3 regions of the uncultured Merdimmobilis sp. genome follow, and region 2 is predicted to be linked to each of the others. Evidence: riboswitches for the same ligand, from Rfam matches in the RefSeq annotation. Region 2 holds a riboswitch; each other region holds the start of a gene.

The links. Region 2 has a riboswitch for thiamine pyrophosphate ahead of RDQ42_RS09160 (thiamine-binding protein). Riboswitches for the same ligand answer to the same signal wherever they lie in the genome.
Region 1: linked by a shared signal. The riboswitch ahead of tenA (thiaminase II) and the one ahead of RDQ42_RS09160 (thiamine-binding protein) in region 2 are both predicted to bind thiamine pyrophosphate.
Region 3: linked by a shared signal. The riboswitch ahead of thiW (energy coupling factor transporter S component ThiW) and the one ahead of RDQ42_RS09160 (thiamine-binding protein) in region 2 are both predicted to bind thiamine pyrophosphate.

Annotation. Positions count from the first base shown of each region.
Region 1 is NZ_CABRJC010000018.1:28-5,015, reverse strand. It holds gene thiD (bifunctional hydroxymethylpyrimidine kinase/phosphomethylpyrimidine kinase) at 1-629, opposite strand, end outside; gene RDQ42_RS08440 (HAD family phosphatase) at 648-1,319, opposite strand; gene thiE (thiamine phosphate synthase) at 1,316-1,957, opposite strand; gene thiM (hydroxyethylthiazole kinase) at 1,911-2,762, opposite strand; gene tenA (thiaminase II) at 2,776-3,426, opposite strand; TPP riboswitch at 3,501-3,609, opposite strand; gene RDQ42_RS08420 (helix-turn-helix transcriptional regulator) at 4,069-4,353, shown strand; gene RDQ42_RS08415 ((2Fe-2S) ferredoxin domain-containing protein) at 4,599-4,847, shown strand; partial or broken gene RDQ42_RS10005 (PAS domain-containing protein) at 4,849-4,988, shown strand, end outside.
Region 2 is NZ_CABRJC010000022.1:9,539-24,450, reverse strand. It holds gene RDQ42_RS09190 (nucleotidyltransferase domain-containing protein) at 1-401, opposite strand, end outside; gene RDQ42_RS09185 (MATE family efflux transporter) at 702-2,048, shown strand; gene RDQ42_RS09180 (hypothetical protein) at 2,129-2,281, opposite strand; gene RDQ42_RS09175 (ABC transporter ATP-binding protein) at 2,383-3,129, opposite strand; gene RDQ42_RS09170 (ABC transporter substrate-binding protein) at 3,133-4,137, opposite strand; gene RDQ42_RS09165 (ABC transporter permease) at 4,150-4,932, opposite strand; gene RDQ42_RS09160 (thiamine-binding protein) at 4,901-5,200, opposite strand; TPP riboswitch at 5,294-5,398, opposite strand; gene RDQ42_RS09155 (glycosyl hydrolase family 18 protein) at 5,451-6,845, opposite strand; gene RDQ42_RS09150 (M20 family metallopeptidase) at 7,174-8,349, shown strand; gene RDQ42_RS09145 (aldo/keto reductase) at 8,594-9,721, shown strand; gene RDQ42_RS09140 (hypothetical protein) at 9,774-11,036, opposite strand; gene yabP (sporulation protein YabP) at 11,283-11,564, shown strand; gene yabQ (spore cortex biosynthesis protein YabQ) at 11,576-12,103, shown strand; gene RDQ42_RS09125 (septum formation initiator family protein) at 12,100-12,390, shown strand; gene RDQ42_RS09120 (S1 RNA-binding domain-containing protein) at 12,442-12,876, shown strand; gene RDQ42_RS09115 (amidohydrolase) at 12,940-14,106, shown strand; gene hpf (ribosome hibernation-promoting factor, HPF/YfiA family) at 14,214-14,738, shown strand.
Region 3 is NZ_CABRJC010000002.1:248,325-253,312, reverse strand. It holds gene RDQ42_RS02580 (acyl-CoA dehydratase activase) at 1-2,569, opposite strand, end outside; TPP riboswitch at 2,875-2,984, shown strand; gene thiW (energy coupling factor transporter S component ThiW) at 3,058-3,564, shown strand; gene RDQ42_RS02570 (M20 family metallopeptidase) at 3,709-4,884, opposite strand.

The DNA.
Region 1 (4,988 bases), on a different contig from region 2:
GTGCAGCCGGTTCCATGGGTGTTGGGGTTGTCCACTTTGCGGCCGGGGAACCAAATGGGGCAGTCCTCATAATAGAGGAGGTCGTCGGCCCGGTATTCCTGGTGGCCTCCCTTGATGAGGATGGCCCCCCGGCAGAAGAGGGCGATCTGTTCCGCCGCCCGCTCCATATCCCCATTGGATTGAATCGGTATCCCGGAAAGGCATTCCGCCTCGGGGATGTTGGGGGTGATCACATCCGCCAGGGGCAGAAGGCGGGTCTTGAGGGCCTCCACCGCATCCTCATTGAGGAGGCGCCCCCCGCTGGTGGAGACCATCACCGGGTCCACCACGATGTTCTTTGCCTCATATTCCTCCAGCTTGTCGGCGATGGCGGCGATGATCTGGGCGTTTGCCACCATGCCGACCTTCACCGCGTCCGGGCGGATATCTTGGAACACGCAGTCGATCTGCTGGGCCACAAAGTCTTTGTCCGCCTCCAGCACCCCATACACCCCGGTGGTGTTCTGGGCTGTCAGGGCGGTGATAGCTGTCATGGCGTACATGCCGTGGGCGGCGATGGTTTTGATGTCGGCCTGGATGCCTGCGCCGCCGCTGCAATCCGACCCTGCGATGGAAAGCACTTTATACATACTGCTACAACCTCTTTTCTATTCTGGGGGGAGCTGTTCTCCCCCATGCTGCAAATCCAGAAGCTCCTCCAGGCTTTGGAGGAAACGGTCGCTGTATTCTTCTGCCTCCGCCCGGCGGGGGGCGCCCCAAGGGTCGGCGACGCCGACGGTGCGGCAGCCGGCCTCTTTTGCGGTTTTCAAGGCGTGGGGAGCGTCTTCAAACACCGCCGTCTCCCCGGGGAGGCAGCCCAACAGCTCCACTGCCCGGCGGTAGAAGGCCGGGTCGGTTTTGGGGAAGCCCAATGTCTCACAGGTGTACACCCCTCGGAAGAAGTCCAAAATCCCCAGCCTTTCCAGCAAGCGCCGGGCCAGGCCCTCATCCAATGCGGTGCCCACAGCCATGGGATATCCCGCCGCCTTGCACCGCCGCAGCAGTTCTGATGCACCGGGCTTGAGATCCACCCGAGTGAGGTAGGTGTCCTCTGCCATCTGGGTCACGGCGGCGATGACCTCCCCCACCGTCATGGAGAGACCGTATTCCCGGATCATATATTCGGCGGACTGGGTGAAGCTCATCTCCTCAAACTTCCCCACCAGCCCCTCTTCCGGGGTCTTGCCCTGGGCGATGAGAAAATCCCGGCCGATGTTCTTCCACACCCAGTTGGAATCCACCAAGGTGCCGTCCAGATCGAAGAGCAGCCCCTGAATCATCGGGCCACCATCTGGTCGGAAAGGGCCCGAAGCTCTTCTGCGGCGGCCCGGGGATCGTCCTGGGCAAAGATGGCCGAGACCACCGCCACGCCGTCCACCCCGCATCCGGAGAGCTCCAGCAGGTTTCCGGCGTTTATGCCGCCGATGGCCACCACCGGGATGTCAACCGCCTCGGCCACCGCCTGTAGCTCCTCCCGGCTCAAAGCCCGGGTGTCCTTTTTGGTGGTGGTGGCAAAGGCCGCCCCGGTGCCGATGTAGTCCGCCCCGTCAGCCTGGGCTTTTTTCGCCTGTTCCGGGGTCTTGCAGGAGACGCCTATAATCTTATCCGGGCCCAGCAGCTGCCGGGCTTTCGCCGCGGCCATGTCCTCCTGGCCCACATGGACACCGTCGGCGTTTACCGCAAGGGCAACCTCCACATTGTCGTTGATGACAAAGGGCACATGGTACCGGCTGGTGACCTGCTTCACCTCTTTGGCCAGGGCGATAAACGCCTCCTGGTCCAATTCTTTTTCCCGCAGCTGGACAAAGGTCGCCCCGCCCAGAATGGCCTCCTCCACCATTTGGACAAGGGAGCGGCCGCGCAGCCAGCTGCTATCGGTCACGGCGTACAGCCGCATAGCGTATTTGGTGGTATTCAATGTTGGTTCCTCCCATCCACTGTTGATCATCGAGCAAACTCATGGCGTCCATGAGGTAGGTGCGGAAGCTCCCGGTGCCTTCCCCCTCCCGGAGGCGGGCAGCGGCAATCTCTCCACACAGCCCCATGGATGAAACTGCACCGGCCGCCGCCATGGCAGGCTTGTCCGGGCAGGCTGCCAAAAATGCCCCGCACACCGCCGAAAGCATGCAGCCAGAACCGGTGATGCGGGAGAGCATGGGGTGCCCACCCCGGATCACATAGGCCCCTTCCCCGTCGGCCACCAGGTCGATGACCCCGGTGATGGCCACTGCCGCCCCGGTCTGGGCCCAGAGCTGCTGGGCCAGGGCAATCCCCTCCGGGATGGTCTCCTCGGTGACGGCGTCCAGTGCCCCGGCATCCACCCCTTTGCCCTGGGAGCGGATGTTCAAAAGGGCCTTGACCTCCGAGATATTCCCCCGGATGAGGGAGAACTGCACCTCCCGAAAAAGCTGTTCCGCTGCCCCCCGGCGGAAGGGGGAAGCCCCCACCCCCACCGGGTCCAGCACCACCGGATGGCCCAGTTGATTGGCCTGTTTCCCGGCGGCAGCCATAGCTGGTAGAGTCCCGGCGTGGGGGGTGCCCAGGTTGAGGACCAAGGCATCGCACCCGGCGGTGATGGCCGCGGCCTCGGCCAGGTCATCGGCCATGATGGGGGAACCCCCGCAAGCCAGCAGCATGTTGGCGCAATCCCCCGCGGTGACATAGTTGGTGATGCAGTGCACCAGGGGATTTTTCCCCCGCACCCTGTGAATCAGTGCTTCCATTGGTCTCTCCCCCCTATTGCGCGGCATAGGACATGTCCCAAAACCGCATCTCATGCTGGCTGGACACCCGGAAGATGCCGGCCAGTTCCTCTTTGCGCTCCCGGGAGTACCCGTCGCATAGCTGGTCGGCAAAGGCGGCCCAGCGGCTGCATTTTTCCGCGTACCGTTCCGAGGCGTAATCTGCCAGCCAATCCCCATATGGGCTCTGTGTGAGGACGTCCGGGCTGCGCTTCACCACCTCCTTTGCGATGTAAAGGTAGCTGAGCATGCAGGGCAGCACCGCCATCAGCGCCTCGGCCAGGCCCCGGCTCGCCATCTCCAGCATAAAGTCGGTGTAGGCTTTGTTCTCCGGCAGGGGCGCTATCTCGTCCACACGGTCGGGGTCGATGCCGTAGCGCCGCAGGTATTTGACCCGGGTGAACGACTCGTCGTTGATCACCACCGAGAGCACGTCGTAAAACAGCTGCATCTCCCGCAGGGTTTCGGCGCGGTACATGGCCAGGGCGAACACCCGGGCGTATTCCTTTAAATAGATACTGTCCTGAACCATATAGGTCTCAAACTGCTTGGGGGTCAGCGTCCCCTCCTCCGCCCCCTTGACAAAGGGGTGGACAAGGTAGCCCTCCCACAGGTCTCTACTGCCCGCTATGGCTTGTTCCATCATCTTCACGGCGATTCCTCCTTGTGTTGTCCCCGGAAAACGGCCAAACAAAAAGGGGATGCGCAGGTGCATCCCCTAGACTGGCGTTGGCGATTCCTACGTTGGCATTATCCAAATCAGGTTCCGGGTCGAGGCCGCAGTTGGCCTCCTCTCAGCCCGCAGGCGCGAGCTCCCCGTTTGTATTGTTCCGGATCATCCGGATTTCTGCTACCAGTATACCACCAAAGGCTGGGGAGCGTCAATTTTTGGGGCGTATTTTTCCAGATTTTCCACTTCAAGAGGAAAATTTCCAACAAATTCATAAAAACCCCTCTTTTTTCACATCCAGGGGATTTTTCCGCGGGAGGATTTTATGCTATAATGGTCGCAGAGCGATTATTGGTGAAAAACACTTCCCGCCGCTAAGCGGCACCTGATTTTTTCCAGTTTGTGTGAACTCTATGCTGGAACAAATCGCGGCGTGATAATTCTATCGAGGGGGAAAGCCCACCTGCCGCACCACAAGGTTGTGATTCTTCGGGCTTGCCCTTGGAAGGCGGCGCCGGGCTTTTTCCGGCCCCCACAAAAAAGCCCCCAAAGCGATTATTCGAATGTCAGCCCCGTCCACATGGGCGGCGGCTTGGATTTGACCAAAGGAGAATTTTGATGGAAGAACAGTATTTGAAGTATGTACCGGTCTTTAAGGCGCTGTCTGACGAGACCCGGCTGCAAATTTTGGACATGCTGTCCAGCAAGGAGATGTGCGCCTGCAAGATTTTGGCGCCCTTCCACATCAGCCAGCCCACCCTCTCCTACCACATGCGCATCCTGATGGAAAGCGGCCTGGTCACCAGCCGCAAGGAGGGTCCCTGGGTCTACTACCGGATGGACCCCCGCCGGATGGAAGAGGTTCAGCAGTTTTTAGCCGCCCTCGCAAAAGACAAGGAATAGCCCCTTTTCTCCTGTGGGCTTCTGCGCGGGAAACGGGGAAAAACTCCAGGCGGCTTTCGCTTTTGTGGCGGGGCCGCCTTTGCTGTCCCTGCCAATACCGGTTATCTGCGAAAAAACGGCCCTTTCTCTCAAAAAGTTGCACAAATAATCTTGCAACCAAAGAGGATTCCCGGTATACTAGAAGAAGGATTTCATGTTAAATTTATAACAATAAAAGCATTTTATGCAGAGGAAGGAAGTACACCATGGAAATTTCTGTTTGCATCGGCAGCTCCTGCCATCTCAAAGGCTCTTACGACATCATCAACCTGCTCAAAGAACAGATCGCCAAGCACCATCTGGAGGACAAAGTGGTCCTGAGCGCCTCCTTCTGCCTGGGCTGCTGCAGCGCCGACGGCGTCTCGATGAAGGTCGGCGACCAGGTGCTCACCGGCGTCACCGCCGCCAACTTCCAGGGCATCTTTGACAAGCACGTGCTGGAGGCGCTGAACTGATATGGAATCCATCGCGGAGATCATCATCCGCTGCACCCCCCACGCCATCTTGGCCATGGATACCAACCTGGCCATCCTACAGGTCAACGACGCCTTCTGCCAGCTGTTCGGCCAGCCCAGCTCCAGCGAGCTCACCGGCAA
Region 2 (14,912 bases):
GGACTTGTATAGGGTGGGGGAACACAAGATGGAAACCGCTGCTTTTTATCCAAAATCACCCGATACCCTCCCTGTAATACCTGCATTGTCCCCGCATCCAAAGGGCGGGCGATCCACGGCGGTTCTACAAGGCCAAACTCCACTTCCGGCCCGCCTTCATACCACACGCGGATGGAGGTGCAGGCCCCATAATACTCGGTCTGGCGGCGTGCTACAGTCCCAAACTGCTCTGTGAATGCCTGGTTTTGAAGAAAATCCTCCTTGCTGGGGGTGAGGAGGACTAGGTCGATGTCAGAATCATCTTTGTGATCGCCCCGCGCACAAGACCCAACGAGAATAACCCCCTCAATTTTTGGGTGATTTTGCGCCCATTGTTTGATATCCTGTAACAATTTTTCCACAAAAAGCCCTCCAGCCCATAGAATGATATAGATGAAATAATACCACAATGGAGCATGTGCCGCAACGCTTTTTCTATAAGGTTGTCGGAAGGAGAAACTCTCTGTTCCTTGACAATTCCCGGCGAAAAATGGTATACTGAATTTCACTCGGAGGGTAGGAGTCCTCATGCGATAGCAGACGGATTTGTGCTGGATAAGAGATCGACCGCGGTTGATTCTTATCCAGCTTTTTTTGTGTGGATAGCTTCAAATGCCATGCTTCCCTCCCAAAAGATTGTATGGAAGAAAGGCGGGCTCCCTGTGGAGAACAACAGCAGCAATTTGACCGAGGGCAGCATCGGCCGCCGGCTGATCACCTTTGCCATCCCTTATCTGATCGCCAACTTTGTCCAGGCGCTGTACGGCGCGGTGGATATGGCGGTGGTGGGATGGTTTGCCAATTCGGCGGGTATTTCAGCGGTGTCGGTGGGCAGCCAAGTGATGCAGATTGTCACCAGCATGGTATCCGGCCTCACCATGGGCGGCACCATTCTGATCGCCCAATATTTCGGCGCCAAACTGGAAAAAGACACCAAGGAGACCATCAGCACCATGCTGACCATGTTCGCTGCGGCGGGGGTGGGTTTCACGGCAGTGATGTTTTTGTGTGCCCCTTGGGTTTTATCGCTGCTGCAAACCCCGCCGGAGGCCTTCGAACAGGCCCTCTCCTATGTGCGGATTGCCTCCTGCGGCATCCTGTTTATCTTTGGCTACAACGCCATCAGCGCCATGCTGCGGGGGCTAGGGGACTCTAAAAGTCCTCTCCTCTTTATCTCCATCGCCTGCCTGACCAACATTGCCCTGGATCTTCTTATGGTCGGCGGCATGGGGATGGGCCCAGCCGGCGCGGCGCTGGCCACCATCCTCTCCCAGGCGGTGAGCATGTGCTTGGCCATCCTCTACCTGACCCGGCGGGATTTTATCTTTGACTTTAAGCTGCAAAGCTTCCACATGTACAAGGATAAGGCATTGAAACTGCTGAAAATTGGTCTGCCGGTTTCCTTGCAGGAATCGATGGTCAGCGTGTCCTTTTTGTTCATCGCGGCCATTGTCAACTCGTTGGGGGTGATCACCTCGGCAGCGGTGGGCATTGCCGGCAAGTTCACCAACTTCGCCATGCTGCCCGCTACGGCATTTTCCGGGGCGATTTCCGCCCTCACAGCCCAAAACATGGGGGCCGGACAACCGGATCGGGCAAAAAAATCCCTGCTTATCGCCATTTCCATGGCCTTGGGATGCGGGTTCCTCTTCTTTTTGTGGGTACAGCTGGCCCCGCAGTCGGTGCTGCACATCTTCAAAGCGGACCCGCAGGTAACTGCCGCCGGAATTGCATATATGCGAACCTTCTCCATCGACTATCTGCTGGTGGCCTTTGTATTCTGCATGAACGGCTTTTTCAATGGCTGTGGGCGCACGGTGTTCTCGATGGCAAATGGCCTTTTTTCCACGTTAATGGTTCGTGTGCCCCTTGCTTATTTCCTAAGCCGATACATTCCGGGAAGCCTCAGCGGCATTGGGCTGGCGGCGCCGCTGGCATCCTCCACCTCGCTGATCTTTGGGCTTATCTATCTGAAAATGGGGCGGTGGAAGCAGTTCCAGGTGGAATAAAAATCATGAAAAATCCCGGCGAGCCCAATTGGGTTCGCCGGGATTTTTCATCGCTTTGCAGCGGGAAGGGATCGGGGATCTTACAGGTGGACCGGGAATTTCTCGGATTTTTCCAGCGCTTCAATCTGCTCCCGGACCAGTGAAACCAGCCAATCGCGGTGTGGGGAAGGGGGCATTGCCTCCAGTTCCCGCAAGGTCTCCCGGTAGTTTTCCAGCTGCTGTTCCTTGGGCATACCAATCCCTCCTAACCCTTTCAGTATAAAGGGGCCGTCAAGGGATATTTTGTCGAACGGTGTCACAACAAAAAATATTTTCAAGATTCCTGGATTTTTTCTTAGTGTGGCAGTTCCAGCAGCCGGATAATCTCCCGTTTATATTGAAGGAATTCCCCGGTGAGTGGAAACTGAGCGCTGCGGGGCTTGGGCTCCCGAATGGCCAGCTCCGCCACAATCCGCCCCGGCTTGCCGGATAAGATGTAAATGCGGTCGGAGAGGAGGATCGCCTCGTCGATGTCATGGGTGATGAACAAGGTGGAGAGGCGGATGCGCTCCATCACCTCCAGATACCAGGTGTGGATGGCCCCTTTGGTGATGGTGTCCAGGGCGCTGAACGGCTCGTCCAGAAGGGCCACGTTCTGGGAAAAGAGATAGGTTCGAAGGAGGGCGGCCCGCTGCCGCATCCCGCCGGAGAGCTGGCTGGGGTACCGGTGTTCCGTCCCCGCCAGGCCGAATTCCCCAAAGTGGCGGGCGGCTTCGGCGTAGGCCTCCTCTTTTTTCACCCCGCGGATGAGGAGGGGCAGGGCCACATTGCCCAGCACCGTCCGGTAGGGGAGGAGAAGGTCTTTTTGCAGCATATAGCTGATCTTTCCCGCCTTGCCGGTGATCTCCTCGCCGGAGAGATAGACCTTGCCCTCTTCCGGCTCCATCAGACCGGAGATGATGTTGAACAAGGTTGTCTTGCCCGCGCCGCTCACCCCCAGCAGGCAGACCAGTTCCCCCTCTTCCAGACGGAGGGAGACATCCTCTAGGATGGGGACGCCGTCAAAGGATTTGGAGACATGCTCCACGACAAGCTTGCTCATGGGCTACTGGGGAAGGTAGTCGTTGGAGTACCCAGTTCCGGCGGGGATTTCCTCCTCCAGCAGCTGGTTGTCCCACAGCCACTGATAGAAGCCGTCCCAGCGGGCGGGGTCGATGACCCCCCAAGCTTCCGCGTCCGCCTGATACTGGGCGGAGAGGTATTCCTGGCTGGCGTAAACCAGATCTTTGTCCAGCTCTGGGCTGGCTGCCAGCAGGAAGTCGGCAGCTTCCCTGGGGTTGGCGATGGCGTATTCATACCCTTTGCGGGTGGCGGCCAGGAACGCTTTTGCCGTCTCGGGGTCCTCTTGGAGGAAGGCGTTGTTCGCCAGGATCACTGGGGTGTAGTAGTCAAAGGTGGGCTCAATGTCGGAAAATGCCCAGTAATCCATATCGATGCCCTTCACTTCCGCGGCGATGCCATCCCAGCCGTAGAACACCCAGATGGAGTCCACGTTGGTCTGCAAGCTGGTGAGGACATCCGTGGGGGTGCTGGGCACCAGGTTGACCTTGGAGAAATCCCCGCCGTCTTTTTCCACGCAGTACCGCATCATGGCCTGTTCCACTGGGTTCTGCCAGGTGGCGTAGGTGCGGCCTTCCAGCCCTTTGGGACGGTCAACCCCTTTTCCGCTCAGGGTGAGGATGCCGCTGGTGTTGTGCTGGACAATGGCCGCCACTGCGGTGACCGGCAGGGCGGCGTCGCCGATGAGGGCGGGGGCGATAGTGTCCTGGGCGTTGATGCCGAACTGGGCTTTGCCCGAGGCCACCAGGGCGGGAGCTCCATCTTCCGGGGGCTGGACAAACTCCACCTTCAGGCCGGCTTCCTCATAATAGCCCAGGGCCTGGGCGGCGTAGAGGCCGGTGTGGTTGGTGTTGGGGGTCCAATCCAGGCAGAAGGTGATCTCTTTGAGGGATTCCCCCTCGCCGGAGGAACTGGAATTGCCGTTCCCGCCGCAGGCGGTGAGGGAAAGGGCCAGCCCAGCCGCAAGGATGGCTGCAAGTATCCGTTTCATATACAATTCTCCTTATAATTCTTGTTCCTGCTGGCGCAGGTTGTCCCAAGGCGTGGCCTTCTTTTGCAGCAGGTCGATGGCCTTCATCAGCAGAAGGCTGATGGCGGAGATCAAAAAGATCACCGCGAACATTTTGTCAAAGGAATAGGATTTTTTGACCCGGGTCATGTAGACCCCCAGGCCCTCCATGCCGCCCAGCCATTCGGAGATGACCGCCCCCACCACCGAGTAGGAGGCGGCGATTTTCAGGCTGGCAAAGAACTGCCGCAGGGCAGAGGGGAACTTGACGTACCGGAAAATCTGGTTCTGGGTGCTGCCCATAGCCCGCATCAGGTTGATGGTGTCCGGATCGGCGGAGGAAAACCCCTCCAGCAATCCGATGGCCATGGGGAAAAAGCAGGTGATGACAATGAGCACCACCTTGGGGGCGATGCCATACCCCAGCCAAAGGATGAGCAGGGGGGCGATGGCAACGGTGGGAACCGTCTGGCTCACCACTAAGAGGGGATAAACCGCTCGCCGCAGCAGGGAGTAGCGGTCCATAAAGAAGGCGACCACAAAGGCCAGGAAGATGGCGCAGGAGAGACCGAGGGCGGCCTCGGCCAGGGTGGTCTGGGAGTGGCTGACCAGAAGGGGAAAATCGGCAAAAAAGGCCTTGACCACATCAGCGGGGGAGGGCAGCATGTACTTGGGGACCACTCCCAGGCTGGACAGCCCCTGCCACACGGCCAAAAGAAGGGCGATCAGCACTCCGGGAGCGGCCTTATTGATGGTGCTTGGTGACTTTTTGGTCAATGGTCAACACACCGCCTTCCGGCCGGTAGGAGATCCGCACATAGGTGCTGACCGCGGGGGCGCCCGCCTTGGCGGCGATGAGCTGGCAGTTTTTGACGATCTCCATCAATTGGTCGTAGTCCCCCTCAATGGCGGTCTCAAAGGGGCCGACAAAGGTGGTGAGGCCGGTGGATTTGATGTAGGCGATGACCTCATCCACAATGCGGATGGTCTCGGCGTCGTCCATGACTTTGGGAACAACTTGGATAGCTACGCTTGCGTTTGGCATAAAATCTCGCTCCTTTTTGCTGTACAATCAAAAGACCGCCCAGCCGGAAAGCCAAGCGGTCTTATCATACAGCATCTGTTGGGGGCAGGCCCCCACAGCATTGTGCAGCATCCCTCCGCCGGCATTATCCGGATCAGGTTCAGGGTTACAGGCCATAAGCCCGCTCTCAGCCGAAAATCAGCACCCCTTGCGGTTTTATTGTCGAAACTAGAATACTCCAAAAGGGAGAAATTGTCAACCAGGCAGAAAATCACCAGGTCAACGCCTCCCCAATGGCGGTGAGCAGGCTCTTCTCCCGGTCGGCGGTGTCCTGGGTCACCTCCCAGACCATCACCCCGCCCAGGTGTTTTTTTGCGTAATAGGTTTTGTCTTGGATGGTGGGAATCCCGTTGTAATGGACTTCCACCCCGTTAATGGTGGTGACATCCTTCCCATAGGCATCTGGGTCGGCGGCCAGGATGGCGCTGTAAGTGGCCCAGGAAGGACGGCCATAGAAGGGCATCCCCAGTACTACCTTGTTGGCGGGCACACCCCTGGTCTCCTTCCAATAGGTGGCGCTGGCCACAGCGAGGGAGTAGCTGGAATGCCGCTCCCCGTCGCCGCCATCATAGGCCATGACATTGATCCAGTCCACGCAGGAAAGCACCTTATCGGTGTGGGCGAGGGTGGCGTCCCGGTAGACGGTACCCTCGGGGGAGACGCCGCCCAGCACCGCCGCAGTCAGCAGCTTGCCCTTGGCGTGGAGCTTCTCGCTTAAATAGAGCATCAGTTTTTCATACCGTTTGGAGCTGCCATTTGAGACGTTGGGATGTTCCCAGTCCATGTCCACCCCGTCGAAGCCGTATTGGTCGCACATGGTCAGGATGGCATCCCCTAGCCGGTAGAGCTTTTCGTCGGTGGCGGTGGCCTGTTCAAACACCGATTGGAGGGTGTTGCCCTGGTAACTCCAGCCCCCCACCCCCAGAAGGACCTTGTTCCCCTTTTGGTGGGCGGCCTCGATGAGGGATTGGGCAGCATAGGCATTTTCCAAAGGGAGAAGGGTCCCCTCCTTGGTGGGGATGGCGAAAGCATAGATCAGGTGGGTCACCACGTCGTGCTGGATTTTTTCCATGCTGCTAGGCTTCCAGGAGGGATAATAAGCCACTACTTTAAACCCTTGTGTGCCAACCGAAGGGGAGCCGGCAGGGGGAAGGGAAGAAGAAGACGCGCTGGAGGAGGATGCTGGTGCCGAGGAGGAGGGAGGGGCTGCACTGGAACTGGAAGGGGGCATTGGAGTGGAGCTTGGACTTTCCACCGTTTCCCAGGGGTTGCCATCCCCTTTGCCAGGCTGTTCGCCTGTATTCCACCATTTGGCCTGGTAAAGAACGCCGCCGTAGAGGACCCGATCCCCCTTTTGGTAGGTGGCGGCGGAATCCCACACAGAGGCTTGTCCAGGGGCAGGGGAGGTTACCTGAGAGGAGGATTCTTCCTCCAGGCTTTCTTGGTTCTCGCTTTCCGATGACTCTTCTTGGGAGGTGCTGGAGGAAGGGGCTTCCCCCGGCAAAAAGCTTCGGTACAGGGAAAAACCCCCAGTGATGAGCAGGACAGCCAAGGTGATTCCCGCCGCAAGCAGCAAATAAGGTTTGTGTTTGTTTTTTACTTCCACAAAGGGGCACTCCTTTTGAAAAAATCTTGGCGGCCCACAGGGAGGGAACCTTATCGTGGGCCACACACTGCCCCCATTGTAGCAGATAGACGCGCCTCATGACAAAGGAAAGATCGGGAAGGGAATCCCCCAAAAAGCTGGAATACCGGGCTTGTTTGGAGAAAAAGACCAGAAACCATGGTGGAAATACAGGGTTTTCTGGGACAATATCCAAAAGATTTGAAGAGGTGGGGGAATCTCTTGACTTTAGCCATTAAAAGCTTTAAACTGTAAAACAGTGAGAGATCACTGAATTACAGAGTCACAACGACTGAAAGGCGGAAATCCAATGAATGACCTGCTGAAAAGTGCAAAAGCAATCGAAGAGACTATCGTCAAGGACAGACGGACGATCCATCAGAACCCAGAGCTGGGGAATGATCTGCCCCAGACGACTCGATATATCATGGACCGCCTGACCGAAATGGGATATGAACCCAAGGAAATCTGCAAGAGCGGCGTTGTAGCCACGGTGGGCAAGCCAGGCAAGACAATCCTGCTCCGAGCCGATACCGACGCCCTGCGCATGCCGGAAAAAACCGGCCTTCCCTTTGCCTCCCAGAACCCGGAAGCCGCCCATACCTGCGGCCATGACACCCATGCTGCCATGTTGCTGGGTGCGGCAAAACTCCTCAAAGATCGGGAAAACGAGTTGTGCGGCACCGTTAAATTGATGTTCCAGCCTGCAGAGGAGATTCTTGCCGGCGCCAAAGCGATGATTGATGCCGGCGTGCTGGAAAATCCCCATGTGGACGCAGCTGTGGCCATCCATATCAGCAGCGTCACCCAGCCAGCCGGATTTGTGGGCTTTACCAAAGGCGGCTCTCACGGCTCGGCGGATAAATTTGTCATCACCGTCAAAGGAAAAGGCGGCCATGGGGCCAACCCCCACACCGCCATCGACCCCATCACCGCCGGCTCCCACATCGTCATCGCCCTCCAGGAAATTCTGGCTCGGGAGATCGACGCGGCGGACACCGCCACTATGACTATCGGCGCCTTCCAGAGCGGGCTCAAGGAGAACGTCATCCCCGATGAGGCGATGATCATGGGCACCATCCGAACCAAATCCAGCAAGGTCCGCACTTTTATGAAACAGCGCCTGGTGGAGGTAGCCAAAGCGGTGGCGTCGGCGTTCCGCTGCGACTGCGAGGTGGAATACCCCTTTGGCGTCGCCCCCTTGGAGAATGACAACGACTTGATGGATGAGATCGTCGGCTACACCCGCGACCTGCTGGGCGAGGACAAAGTCCAGGAGCTTCCCGGCGGTATGGGATCGGAGGATTTCTCCCTGGTCACCGAAAAGGTCCCCGGCATCTTCCTGCGCCTGGGCGCCATGCCCTCCGACCCGGAGAAGGTGTTCCCCGCCCATAACCCCAATGTCCTGTTCGACGAAAGCGCGTTCCCCATCGGCTCGGCGGTCTACGCCAATGCAGCCATCCAGTGGCTAAAAAACAATCAATAACCCCATTCTACTTCCAATTCTGATTCAACAGGGAAGAGCCCTCCGCCACAGCGGGGGCTTTTCTCTTTCTCCGGAAGGGGCAATCCTGTGGCGGAACTGGCTGGAAAATTACACTTGTCAAACTTTTCGTTTAGGAGTAAAATAAAGGAGGCATATTGTCCTTTATCTATATGTCTAAGCCCTTTCCATCGCCGGATGGGGCCAGGAAAGCAGTTGTAGAAACAGGAAAGAAGGGTGACAGTTTATGAATTACCGCAAATTTGGAAATACCGGGGTTGAAATTTCCGCCCTGGGATTTGGCACCATGCGTCTGCCCACCACCGACGGAGTCCCTCTGAGTGCCAATATTGATGAAAAAGAAGCCATCCGGCTGATCCGTCACGCCATTGACAGCGGCGTCAACTATGTGGATACCGCTTACCCTTACCACGGCCGGACCAGTGAAACCCTGGTGGGAAAAGCCTTGGCCGATGGCTACCGGGAAAAGGTGTATTTGGCCACCAAGAGCCCTGTTGTCCTGATTGAGGCGGAAGGGGATTTCGACCGCATCCTGGACGAGCAGCTGCAAAAGCTGAACACCGACCATGTGGACTTTTACCTCCTGCACGCCTTGGACAAAAAGAAATGGGAGACGGTGAAAAAGTTCAACCTGCTGGATAAGATGAAAAAGGCCCGGGACGCCGGGAAAATCCGGTTTATGGGGTTCTCCTTCCACGACGACTTGGAGTTGTTTAAAACCATTGTGGACAGCTTTGACCAGTGGGATTTCTGCCAGATTCAGTTCAATTACATCAACACCGACTACCAGGCTGGGCTGGAAGGCCTCCACTATGCCGCCGGCAAAGGGCTGGGCGTAGTGATTATGGAGCCGCTGCTTGGCGGGGCTCTGGCCGCACCTTCTGATGCGCTGAAAAATGCCCTCTCCCCCGAAAAATCCCCAGTGGAATGGGCTCTGGATTACCTGTGGAACCAGCCTGAGGTCTCTTTGCTGCTCAGCGGTATGGGGGAGATGCAGCAGGTGGAGGATAACCTCACCTATGCGTCCCGCTCCAGTGTCGGCATGCTCAGCGAAAAAGAGGTCGCTATGCTGGCCCATGCCAAAGAGGTCTACGATTCCTCTATCCTGGTGCCCTGCACCCGGTGCAGCTATTGCATGCCCTGCCCCTTTGGCCTAAATATCCCCGCTATTTACCAAGCCTACAACGCAACCAGCCAGTCCACTATGGAGAGGGCCAAAACGCTGTATGCCACCGCTACCCCGGAAGTCTCTGCCATTGATTGCCGCAAGTGCAGACGCTGTGAGAATGTGTGTCCTCAGCACATCCCCAGCAGCGAACTAATGCCCAAAATTGCCGAGGTATTCGGCCGGTAATTGTCCACTCACATGCAAAAAAGCCTCCCTATTTTGGGAGGCTTTCTCTTTGTCAGGAGGGGTTGTCCGAATCTTTTTCTTCCCCTGTGGAGCGGGATTTTTTCTCCCAGAAGAGGAGGAGCCCCGCCGCAGCTGCGGAGAGGTAGACAGCCGCCGCCAAGTAGAAACCCGACCGGGACGGGGCGGACGCCTCTTCTTCCAGGATAATCTGTTGGGTGGCAGCTGGCGCAGCAGCGGGGGAACTCCCGGTTTTGGAAGAACTTCGGGAGGAGCTAGTGGAAGGGGAAGAGGCCTTTACAACGGCTTTCGGGGAACTGCTAGACACCTTGGCACCAGCTGTCTTGGAAGAGGAACTGGATGAGGAGGAAGCGATCTCCTTCCCCTTTTCGCTAGAAGAACCGTTGTCCTTTTTGGGCGGTTTTTCCAAATCTGGGTCTTCCTCTTCGCCGCCACTGCCGCCATGAGGAGTGCTGTTGCTCCCTGAACTGCTGGAAGGAGGGGTGGAGGAAGATGGGATGGAGCTGCTAGGTTCCTCCGCTGGCGGCCCCACCGAGATCCTTTCTCCAGTAAAAACCGCATTTGCCAGCCGAAGGGGATTTTTCACATTGTTTGCCTGTACAGCGCCGTTTTCCATGGGGAAGCTGGTGTAATCCCGCAGCACCAGCTTGACATAGTCACAATCGGCGGGAAGAGTATAAGAAAACACGTCATAATACTGCAAGATGGTACCTGGGCGAGAGAACTGGGCTTCCTTGTCCTTTTTGCGGGTGGGGGTGAGCAGCCGCAGGTTCCCTTGGCTTTTGCCCGCATAAACCTGCAGGCCATAGGGGATGAGGTCTTCTGGCCGTTCGGCGGTGGGGAGGAACGCCTTTCCACCTTGGACACCGGTCAACCGGGCAAGGCCGTCCTCCATCTGGATATAAACCCCTCCGGTGGAAGGGCTGAGCCGCATTTCTTTGCGGGCTAGGGATGGGTTGGCAGCTGCGAAATAGCCCAGTGTATAAGCATCCAATTCTTCGCTGTAGGTAGAAAAGGTGCCTTTGCGGCTGTACACAGCCACTTCTAAAGTCTGCGCCCCGCGAATTTGATAGAGGACTGACCCCACTGTACTAGCGGAGGGCAAGCTGCAAAAAGTCTGATCCTGGGCGGCAGGCCAGTTAAAGTCATCCATGGGGTCGCCGGAGCGGGTCACCAAATTTTGATACGATGCGGCATCGGTGTTTTGTGTAGAGGAAAAGGTGTCCACAAACTCCATGCCATAGCAGGTGGTACAGCAGAGGGCAAATGCGAGAAGCATGGTCAAGATTCTTTTCATGATGTACACATCCTTGTTGTCTATTTTTGTTTTATTATACGAGTTTAAGACAAAAAATACAACATAATGGATAATTTTAATCAACAATAAAAATTATTTATGTGGAAATAGACAAAATCCGAGGGGATCATTTGTGAAACCTCTGGTTATCATCTTCCGGCATAGGGCCATCTTGTCGGCGGAATGGCTCATAAGATGGGAAAAAAACGCATACAATGAACCAGCTTGTAAATGGGGGGAATCACCATGCCAGAGGATAAAAAGGCGCCGAAAGGGCCGCATACCATTATTTTGGAAGACCGCAGGAATCTTTCCATCACCGGGGTCACCGATATCGACAGTTTTGATGAGGAAACTGTGATAGTCTATACAGACACAGGAGAACTTGTGGTTCACGGTTCCGGCCTGCACATCAATAAGATCGACGTGGACACTGGGGAACTCACCTTGGAAGGGGAGGTCACCGGGATGACCTACAACGACAACCAGCCGTACCGGGGCGGCCTATTTGCCCGCATGTTCCGCTAGGGAGGGGAAAAATGGAGATCAGTGTTTCCTCCCAGACGATGGCGTTTTTGCTATCTTGTCTGTTGGGTGCCGGCTTGGCCGCAGTGTATGACGTCTTCCGAATCCTGCGCATCGCCCTGCCGCAGCCAGCCCCTGTGATTGCGGCTCAGGATTTTGCCTATCTGCTCATCTGTGCGGGAGCTACTTTTTTCTACTTGATGACCACAGTCAGCGGGCAGATCCGGCTGTTTGTGCTGGTGGGGGAGGTCATTGGCTGGGTGCTTTACTACTTCACCATCGGGGAAGTGGTGATGAAAGCCGCCCACACGGTCATCGACTTTGTTTACCGGCTTCTCCGGCTCCTGCTGGCCCCATTTATCTTTGTGGGAAAGCGGTTGTACCGGATTTTGAGCCGCGCGGGCAAAAAAGTGGAGGCAAGGGCCAAAAAAATTTCGACGAATGGGAAAATGCGCTTGAAACAACAGAGGCTTTTATTGTATAATCTTATAAAGATACCTGGGAGAAAAACAAGGATTGTTAAAGGAGGAGACAGCCAGTGAGCAAGGCACAGAAAAAACGAGCCAATCCCCTTTTCCGCTTGTTGGTGGTTGGGTTTACTTGTTATGCGGTGTTTGCCATGGTTGGCCTTCAGGTGGAAATTGCGAAGAGACAACGGGAAATCAAAGAGCTGGAGGATAAATGCACCCAGCAGGAGATTGACAACAAGGAAATTGAACGCCTGCTGGCCGAAGGCAACAACGAAGATTATATCGAACGGGTCGCGCGGGATAAGTTGGATTTTTCCTATCCCAATGAGCGAATCCTTGTGGATGTCTCCGGAGGTTAACCCCCGGCGCAAAGGTTTCGGGACAATAATATAAGGAGGACTTTTCCATCTATGCAGCAGCTTGCGGTAGGAAATATTGTGGAGGGCAAAGTAACCGGCATCACCAAGTTCGGGGCGTTTGTGGAACTCCCCGGCGGGAAGACTGGCATGGTTCACATCTCCGAGGTGGCGGCCACCTATGTCAAAGAGATCAAGGATTTCATCCAGGAGAACCAAATGGTCAAGGTGAAAATCCTCAGCATTTCGGAGGATGGCAAGGTCAGCCTCTCCATTAAAAAAGCGCAGGATCGCCCTGCACCGCCGCCCAGAAGATCCGGCCCCCGGTCGGATAGTTTTGAGTGGGCCCCCAAGCGTTCCAATGAGAATCTTTCTTTTGAAGATATGATGGCAAAATTCAAGCAGACAAGCGATGATAAAATGTCCGATCTGAAGAAGTACATGGATGTCAAACAGCGGGGTTCCGGCCGCAAAGGCCCATCCAAATAAGTTCTTTTCTGGAGTGCCCACCCGGCACTCCTTTTTTCATTTCAGCTGTGGAAGGAGATTACCATGCTACTGATCAATGCCGCCCTTGTTCCGGTGGAATCCCCCCGGATTGACAATGGATATATCCGCATCCTCGATCAAAAGATCGCCGCTTTCGGCCCTATGCCCGCCCCCAATCCAGATGAGGGGGAAGAAGTGCTGGACCTTTGCGGCCTCACTGCCTACCCCGGCTTTGTGGACGGCCACTGCCACATCGGCATGTTTGCAGACGGCCTGGGGTTTGAGGGGGACGACGGCAACGAGGAGACTGACCCGGTGACCCCCCACCTGCGGGCCATTGACGCCGTCAACCCCATGGACCGCTGTTTCCAGGAGGCGCTGGAACAGGGTATTACGACGGTGGTCACCGGCCCGGGGAGTGCCAACCCCATCGCAGGGCAGTTCTGCGCTATGAAAACCTTTGGCCGCCGGGTGGACGACATGGTGATCCGGGAGCCGGTGGCCATGAAGTTTGCTTTGGGGGAGAATCCCAAGACGGTATACAACGACAAGAACCAAACCCCCAATACCCGGATGGCCACCGCCGCCTTAATCCGGGAAGAGCTCCACAAGGCCCAGCGGTATGGAGAGGATTTGGAGGCCGCCCAGGAGGATGAGGACGCCGACGAACCGGATTTTGACGCCAAGTGCGAGGCCCTTCTTCCGCTGCTGGCAGGGGAGATCAAGGCTCACATCCACGCCCACCGGGCTGACGATATCTTCACAGCCCTGCGTTTTTCCAAGGAATTTGGCCTGGCCCCGGTCCTTGTCCACTGCACCGAGGGGCACCTGGCCGCGGACATCCTGGGGGAAGAGAAGGCCAGCGCCATCTGCGGGCCGCTGATCGGTTCCCGCTGCAAACCGGAATTGGTCCACGCCAGTTTGGCCAACCCGGCCATCCTCTCTCAAAACGGGGTGGAGGTGTCCATCTGCACCGACCACCCGGAGCTGCCCATCCAGTTTTTGGGGATCAGCGCCGGCCTCGCTGTCCGGGAGGGGATGGATTATGATAAGGCCCTCGCCGCAGTGACCATCGTGCCCGCCCGCCAAGCCGGGGTGGACAGCCGGGTGGGGTCTATCCAGGTGGGGAAGGATGCCGACCTGGCCTTTTTCGACTGCGACCCCTTGAGCCTCACGGCCAAGCCGAAGCTGGTTTTGGTGGATGGGAAGATTGTATTCTCCAAAATGTGATTTTTACCTTGTAATTTTATATAATTCGTGTTATACTGTGTGTAGAACTTATGGAGGGATTGCACAATTTCCCTTCGATAAGATTTTCCAGTAAAGGGGTTGAATCTATGAACATTACCATCAGCGGAAGAAAGACAATCATTCGAGACTCCTTCAAAGAACGGGTGGAAAAGAAGCTGTCCAAATTGGATCGCTTCTTTGATGAGGATGCCAGCGCCCAGGTTACCGTCACAAACGAACATGAGCGGGAAACCGTTGAGGTGACCGTTCAATCCAAAGGGATGTTCTTCCGGGCCGAGAAAACAACCGGTGACCGGCTGGATTCCCTGGATTTGGTGGTAGATGCCCTGGTCAAACAAATTGTCAAGAATAAAAATAAACTGGGGCAGAAGCTGCGGGTTTCCGCCTTTGACCCCATCTATCACGATGAACCCACCGAGCCGGAGGAATACCATCTGGTCAAAACCAAACGGTTCCCTGTCAAACCTATGGCAGTGGAAGAAGCGATTCTTCAAATGAACCTTTTGGAGCACGAATTCTATATGTTCCGCAACAGCGAGGATGGGGAAATCAACGTTGTCTACAAACGCAAAGACGGCAACTATGGCCTTATCGAACCGCTTGGGGATTAAAATTCCCGATGGGCATACGGCAGCATTTATGTGGCCGGGGACAGTGACAGTCCCCGGCCTTTTTTGCGTCAAATCGTGGCTGTTTTCGACAACAAATCGCATTTTAAAAAGATAATCTAGTTCTAGGAACCATATTGAAGAATCTAAGATATTCTGATATAATAGAGGAAAAAG
Region 3 (4,988 bases), on a different contig from region 2:
CATGGTAAGGCCGGCCGGCCAGCACGATAATTTTGCCCCCGCGGGCGCGGGTCTCAGCGATGGCTTTCTCCGCCTCCAGCCGCAGGTCATCATGCCAGCGGTAATAAACCTGGTACGCCTGCTCTGCCGCCTGTTTGACCTCTCTTTTGGTCAGGTCAGCCACGTATTGGCGCAGATAGGTATATATTTCCCGCACAAAAGATTTTGGGTCATCGGTAGACAAATAGGGGTACAGATACCGCACCTGGGAAAGCTTTTGCAGGTTGGCGTGAAGCAGTTCTGGGTAATAGGCCACTACAGGGCAGTTGTAGTGGTTGTCCCCCCGCTTCTCATCGAAGTTGTAGGTGAGGCTGGGGTAAAAGATGGTGGGCACCCCTTGTTCCAGCAGGTACTCCATATGGCCGTGCATCAGCTTGGCCGGGTAGCAGACGGTATCGGATGGGATGGTGTACCGCCCCTTGGCGAACAGCTCCACGGTAGAAGGCGGTGATACCACCACTTCAAACCCCAGCTGGGTAAAGAAGGTATGCCAGAAGGGGAGGTTTTCATACATATTCATCCCCAGAGCCAAACCGATTTTGCCCCGCGGGCCGGGTTTTCCTTGGGCGGAGAGGTCCACCAGCCGCTTCAGTTTAAACTGGTACAGGTTGGGGGCGCTCTCCTTGGGGCGGCTGCCCAGCGGGCGCTCGCACCGGTTGCCGGAGATGTATTTTCCCCCGCCGGCAAAGGAATTCACCGTCAAATTGCAGCGGTTGGGGCAGAGGCCGCAGACTGCCGGTTTAGCGGTATGGGTGAAATCCTCCAGCTCCTGAAGGGAGAGGAGGCTCGACTGGGATAGGTTCATCTCCCGGGCGCTGAGGGCGGCCCCATAAGCGCCCATCAGCCCGGCGATGACCGGGCGGGTGACGTTGGCCCCCAGCTCCCGCTCAAAGGCCCGGAGCACCGCGTCGTTGTAAAAGGTGCCCCCCTGGACCACCACATTGTGTCCCAGCTCGCTGGCACTGGTGGCCCGTATGACCTTGTACACCGCATTTTTCACCACGCTGATGGAGAGCCCGGCGGAGATATCCTCCACTGTGGCCCCATCTTTCTGGGCCTGCTTGACCGAGGAGTTCATAAACACCGTACAGCGGGAACCCAAATCCACTGGGTACTTGGCGAAGAGGCCCTTTTGGGCGAATTCCTCGGTGGAGTAGCCCATGGATTTGGCAAAAGTCTCAATGAAAGAGCCGCACCCGGAGGAACAAGCTTCATTGAGCATGATGCTGTCGATGGCGTTGGAACGCACCTTGAAGCATTTGATATCCTGGCCGCCGATGTCCAAAATAAAATCCACCTGCGGGTCAAAGAACCGGGCCGCCCGGAAGTGGGCCACCGTTTCCACAATGCCGGCGTCGGCGTGGAAGGCGTTTTGAATCAATTCCTCCCCGTAACCGGTAGTCACCACCCCACGGATGGCCACCCGGTCCCCGCAGAGCCGGCGGACCTCGGTCAATTGCCGGCGAACCAGCTCCACCGGGTTGCCCTGGTTGGAACTGTAGTACTGGTATAAAATTTCCGCCTCCTGGCCGATGAGCACCAGCTTGGTGGTGGTGCTTCCACAGTCAATGCCCAGGTAAGCAGATCCCTCATAGCTGGATAGATCCCGCTCCTCCACCGTGGCAGAGCTGTGGCGGCGGGAGAATTCTTCGTATTCTCCCCGGTTTTGAAAAAGCGGCTCCAGATACCGGCCGCTGTGGCTCTCCTCTGAAGCGCTCTTTATCCGTTCCATCACTTGAGAGAGGGTGGTCTCCGGGGCATTTTCATCGGCGTAAACCGCAGTGCCGATGGCCACGGCGTACTGGCTCCACTCGGGGAAAAAGGCGTGGTCAGCATCCAGTTTCAACGTCTCCTGGAACCGTTCCCGCAGGCCCTTCAAAAAGTAAAGCGGCCCCCCGAGGAAGACCACCTTCCCCTCGATGGGGCGGCCCTGGGCCAAGCCGGTGATGGTCTGATTGACCACCGCCTGGAAGATGCTGGCGGCCAGATCCTCCTTGCGGGCCCCTTGGTTGAGAAGGGGCTGGATGTCGGTTTTAGCAAACACCCCGCACCGGGAGGCAATGGGGTAGATCCGGGTGTGCTGCAAGCTCAATTCATCCAGTTCATCGGTGGTGACATTTAATAAAGTCGCCATCTGGTCGATAAACGCGCCGGTGCCGCCAGCACAGCTGCCGTTCATCCGCTCCTCTACCCCGCCGGTGAGGAAGAGGATCTTGGCGTCCTCTCCCCCCAGCTCAATGACCGCATCCGCATCTATACCGAAGTAACGGATGGCCTGTCCGGTGGCAAACACCTCCTGGATAAACTGCATTCCAATCAGTTTTGCCACCCCAAACCCCGCAGAGCCTGACACTGCCGCGTGAAGAGGCTGGTCTCCCACCACCTGGCGGGCGGCCTCCAGCAATTCCGCCGTTTTCTGCCGCACCTGCGAAAAATGGCGTTCATAACGCCGCCATAAAATAGCATCCCCATCCATGATCACCACTTTGACCGTGGTGGAACCGATGTCAATTCCCAGTTTAAGGCCCATAGCCGACCCTCCAATTACAGAACACTTCATCTTTTCACTATGTCAAATACTCACAAATAATTTAGACCGTTTTTGGGAAAATTCTGGTTTTTTTGTGTTATTTCAACATTTTCTATGTGCCCCCATTATACTAATTAAAAAGGAATAGTCAAGAACAGCATGTAACCGATATTTGTCCAAAGTATAAAGATTCTGTTAATTTTTTGCCGTATTTCGACTTTTTTTGCCCATTTCTGTAACAGTTGGTTACATTTTTTCCGTTTTCCCTTGACAAGGTCAGCACAACTGGATATCCTAAATAGGAACAATTGCATCCGGGGAGCTTGCGCAGCAGGCTGAGAGGAGACGTAATGCCGTCTCGACCCGCTAACCTGATACGGATAATGCCGGCGGAGGGAGCTTTGATCGTGATTTTCTGCCGCCATTCCGCTATTGGGATCGGCGGCTTTCTCTTTACCTCCCGGCATTTTCAAAAAGGGGGACTTTTTATGCAGCATTCTGTCAAAAAGCTGGCCACTGCCGGCCTGCTGACCGCCCTGGGGGTGGTCTGTTCCGCGTTCTACATCCCGGTGGGGGCATCTAAGTGCTTCCCCATTCAACATGCGGTCAATGTGCTGGGAGGTGTCATCCTTGGCCCGGGATATGCCGTTGCCATGGCCTTTGCCACCTCGCTGATCCGAAACCTGATGGGCACCGGGAGCTTGCTTGCCTTCCCCGGCAGCATGGTGGGGGCCCTGCTGTGCGGTCTCCTCTACCAGAGAACCCATAAGATGTGGGCCGCCTTCCTGGGGGAGACGGTGGGCACCGGCATCCTGGGCGGCCTGCTCTGTTACCCAGTGGCCACCCTGCTCCTCGGCAAAGAGGCTGCCCTTTTTGCCTATGTGCTCCCCTTCTTGATCAGCTCGGTGGGCGGCGCTCTTCTATCAGTGGCCTTCCTCACCGCCTTAGATCGGACCAAGGCCCTCGACCAGGTGAAACACAGCTTAGGGGTGTAACCTTTCCTCAAAGAAAAGCGTAGGCATTCCCACACAATATCCTTTTCCACAAAGAAACGGCATAGCTTTAAGCTATGCCGTTTCTTCAAATATTCAAATCTGTTTGAGAGGGCCGCCCAGGGTCAGCCCCTTTTTCAGCATCTGCTAGTTGCTGTGGCGATCCAGCCACTGGATGGCACAGTGGGCTAGAGCAGCAGTACCCAGGTGGAAGCAGTCCTCGTTGAACAGGACATTGGGGTTGTGGCCGCGGCGCACTTGGGCCGGGTCCTCCACCTCAGCGCCCAGGTACAGGAAGGTGGCGGGCACCATCTGGGTGACCAGGGCAAAGTCCTCAGAGCCCATCTCCGGCTCCCGGGTGCAGAGCTTGTCGGCAGGGACCAAATCCCCCAGGTAACCGACGATCTCCCGGGTGAATTCCCCGTCGTTGATCAGCGGGCAGACGCCGGAAGTGAACTCCACTTTGGCCTCGGCCCGGAACTTTTTGGCAGTGTCCTCACACAGCTCCACTGTGCGCTGTTTGATAAAGTTGCGCACATCGTTGTTGAAGGTGCGGATAGAACCCCGCAACACAGCAGATTCCGGCAGGATGTTTCCAGCGTCGCCGGCCTGGAAGGCTCCGATGGTCAGAACGCAGGGCTCCAAGGGGTTGACCTCCCGGCTCACCAACTCCTGGAGGGTGAGGACGACATGGGCGCCAATGTTGACCGGGTCCACCGCAGCGTGGGGATAGGCGCCGTGGCCGCCTTTGCCCTTGATGGTGATGGTGAACATGTCAGCCGACGCGCCGGAAGGGCCTTCCTTATAGGAGATCATGCCGCAGGGCAGGCCAGAAGAGGCGATGTGGGTAGCCAGGGCCGCATCCACGTGGGGATTCTCCATAACGCCGGCATCAATCATCGCCTGGGCGCCGGTGAAAATCTCCTCCGCGGGCTGGAACATCAGCTTGACGGTGCCCTTCAGCTCCTTCTCATGCTCCTTGAGGATTTTTGCCGCACCCAGCAGCATAGCGGTGTGGGTATCATGGCCGCAGGTGTGGGCATAGCTGTTGCAGGAGCGGAATTCCAGGTCGGTGTCCTCCTCCATGGGGAGGGCATCCATATCGCCCCGCAGCAGAAACACCTTTCCAGGGTTGCCCACTGTGGCGACGATGCCGCCCTTGCAGATTTCCTTGGGCTCATAGCCCATTTCGGTCAGTTTTTCCATGACGAATTTTGTGGTGTTGGGCAGTTCATCCCGGATTTCCGGGTGCTGGTGCAGGTAACGCCGGTTGGCGATGATCTCGCTCTCCAACTCTTTGGCTCTTTGTAAAATCGGATTCATACTAGTACCACCTTTCCCATTGTTGTCCAAAATCTTCTGATTCCATTATAGCTTTTTTGGTGGTTCCGGTCAAAATGTAAAATGCATAAATTCTTGCATAACAT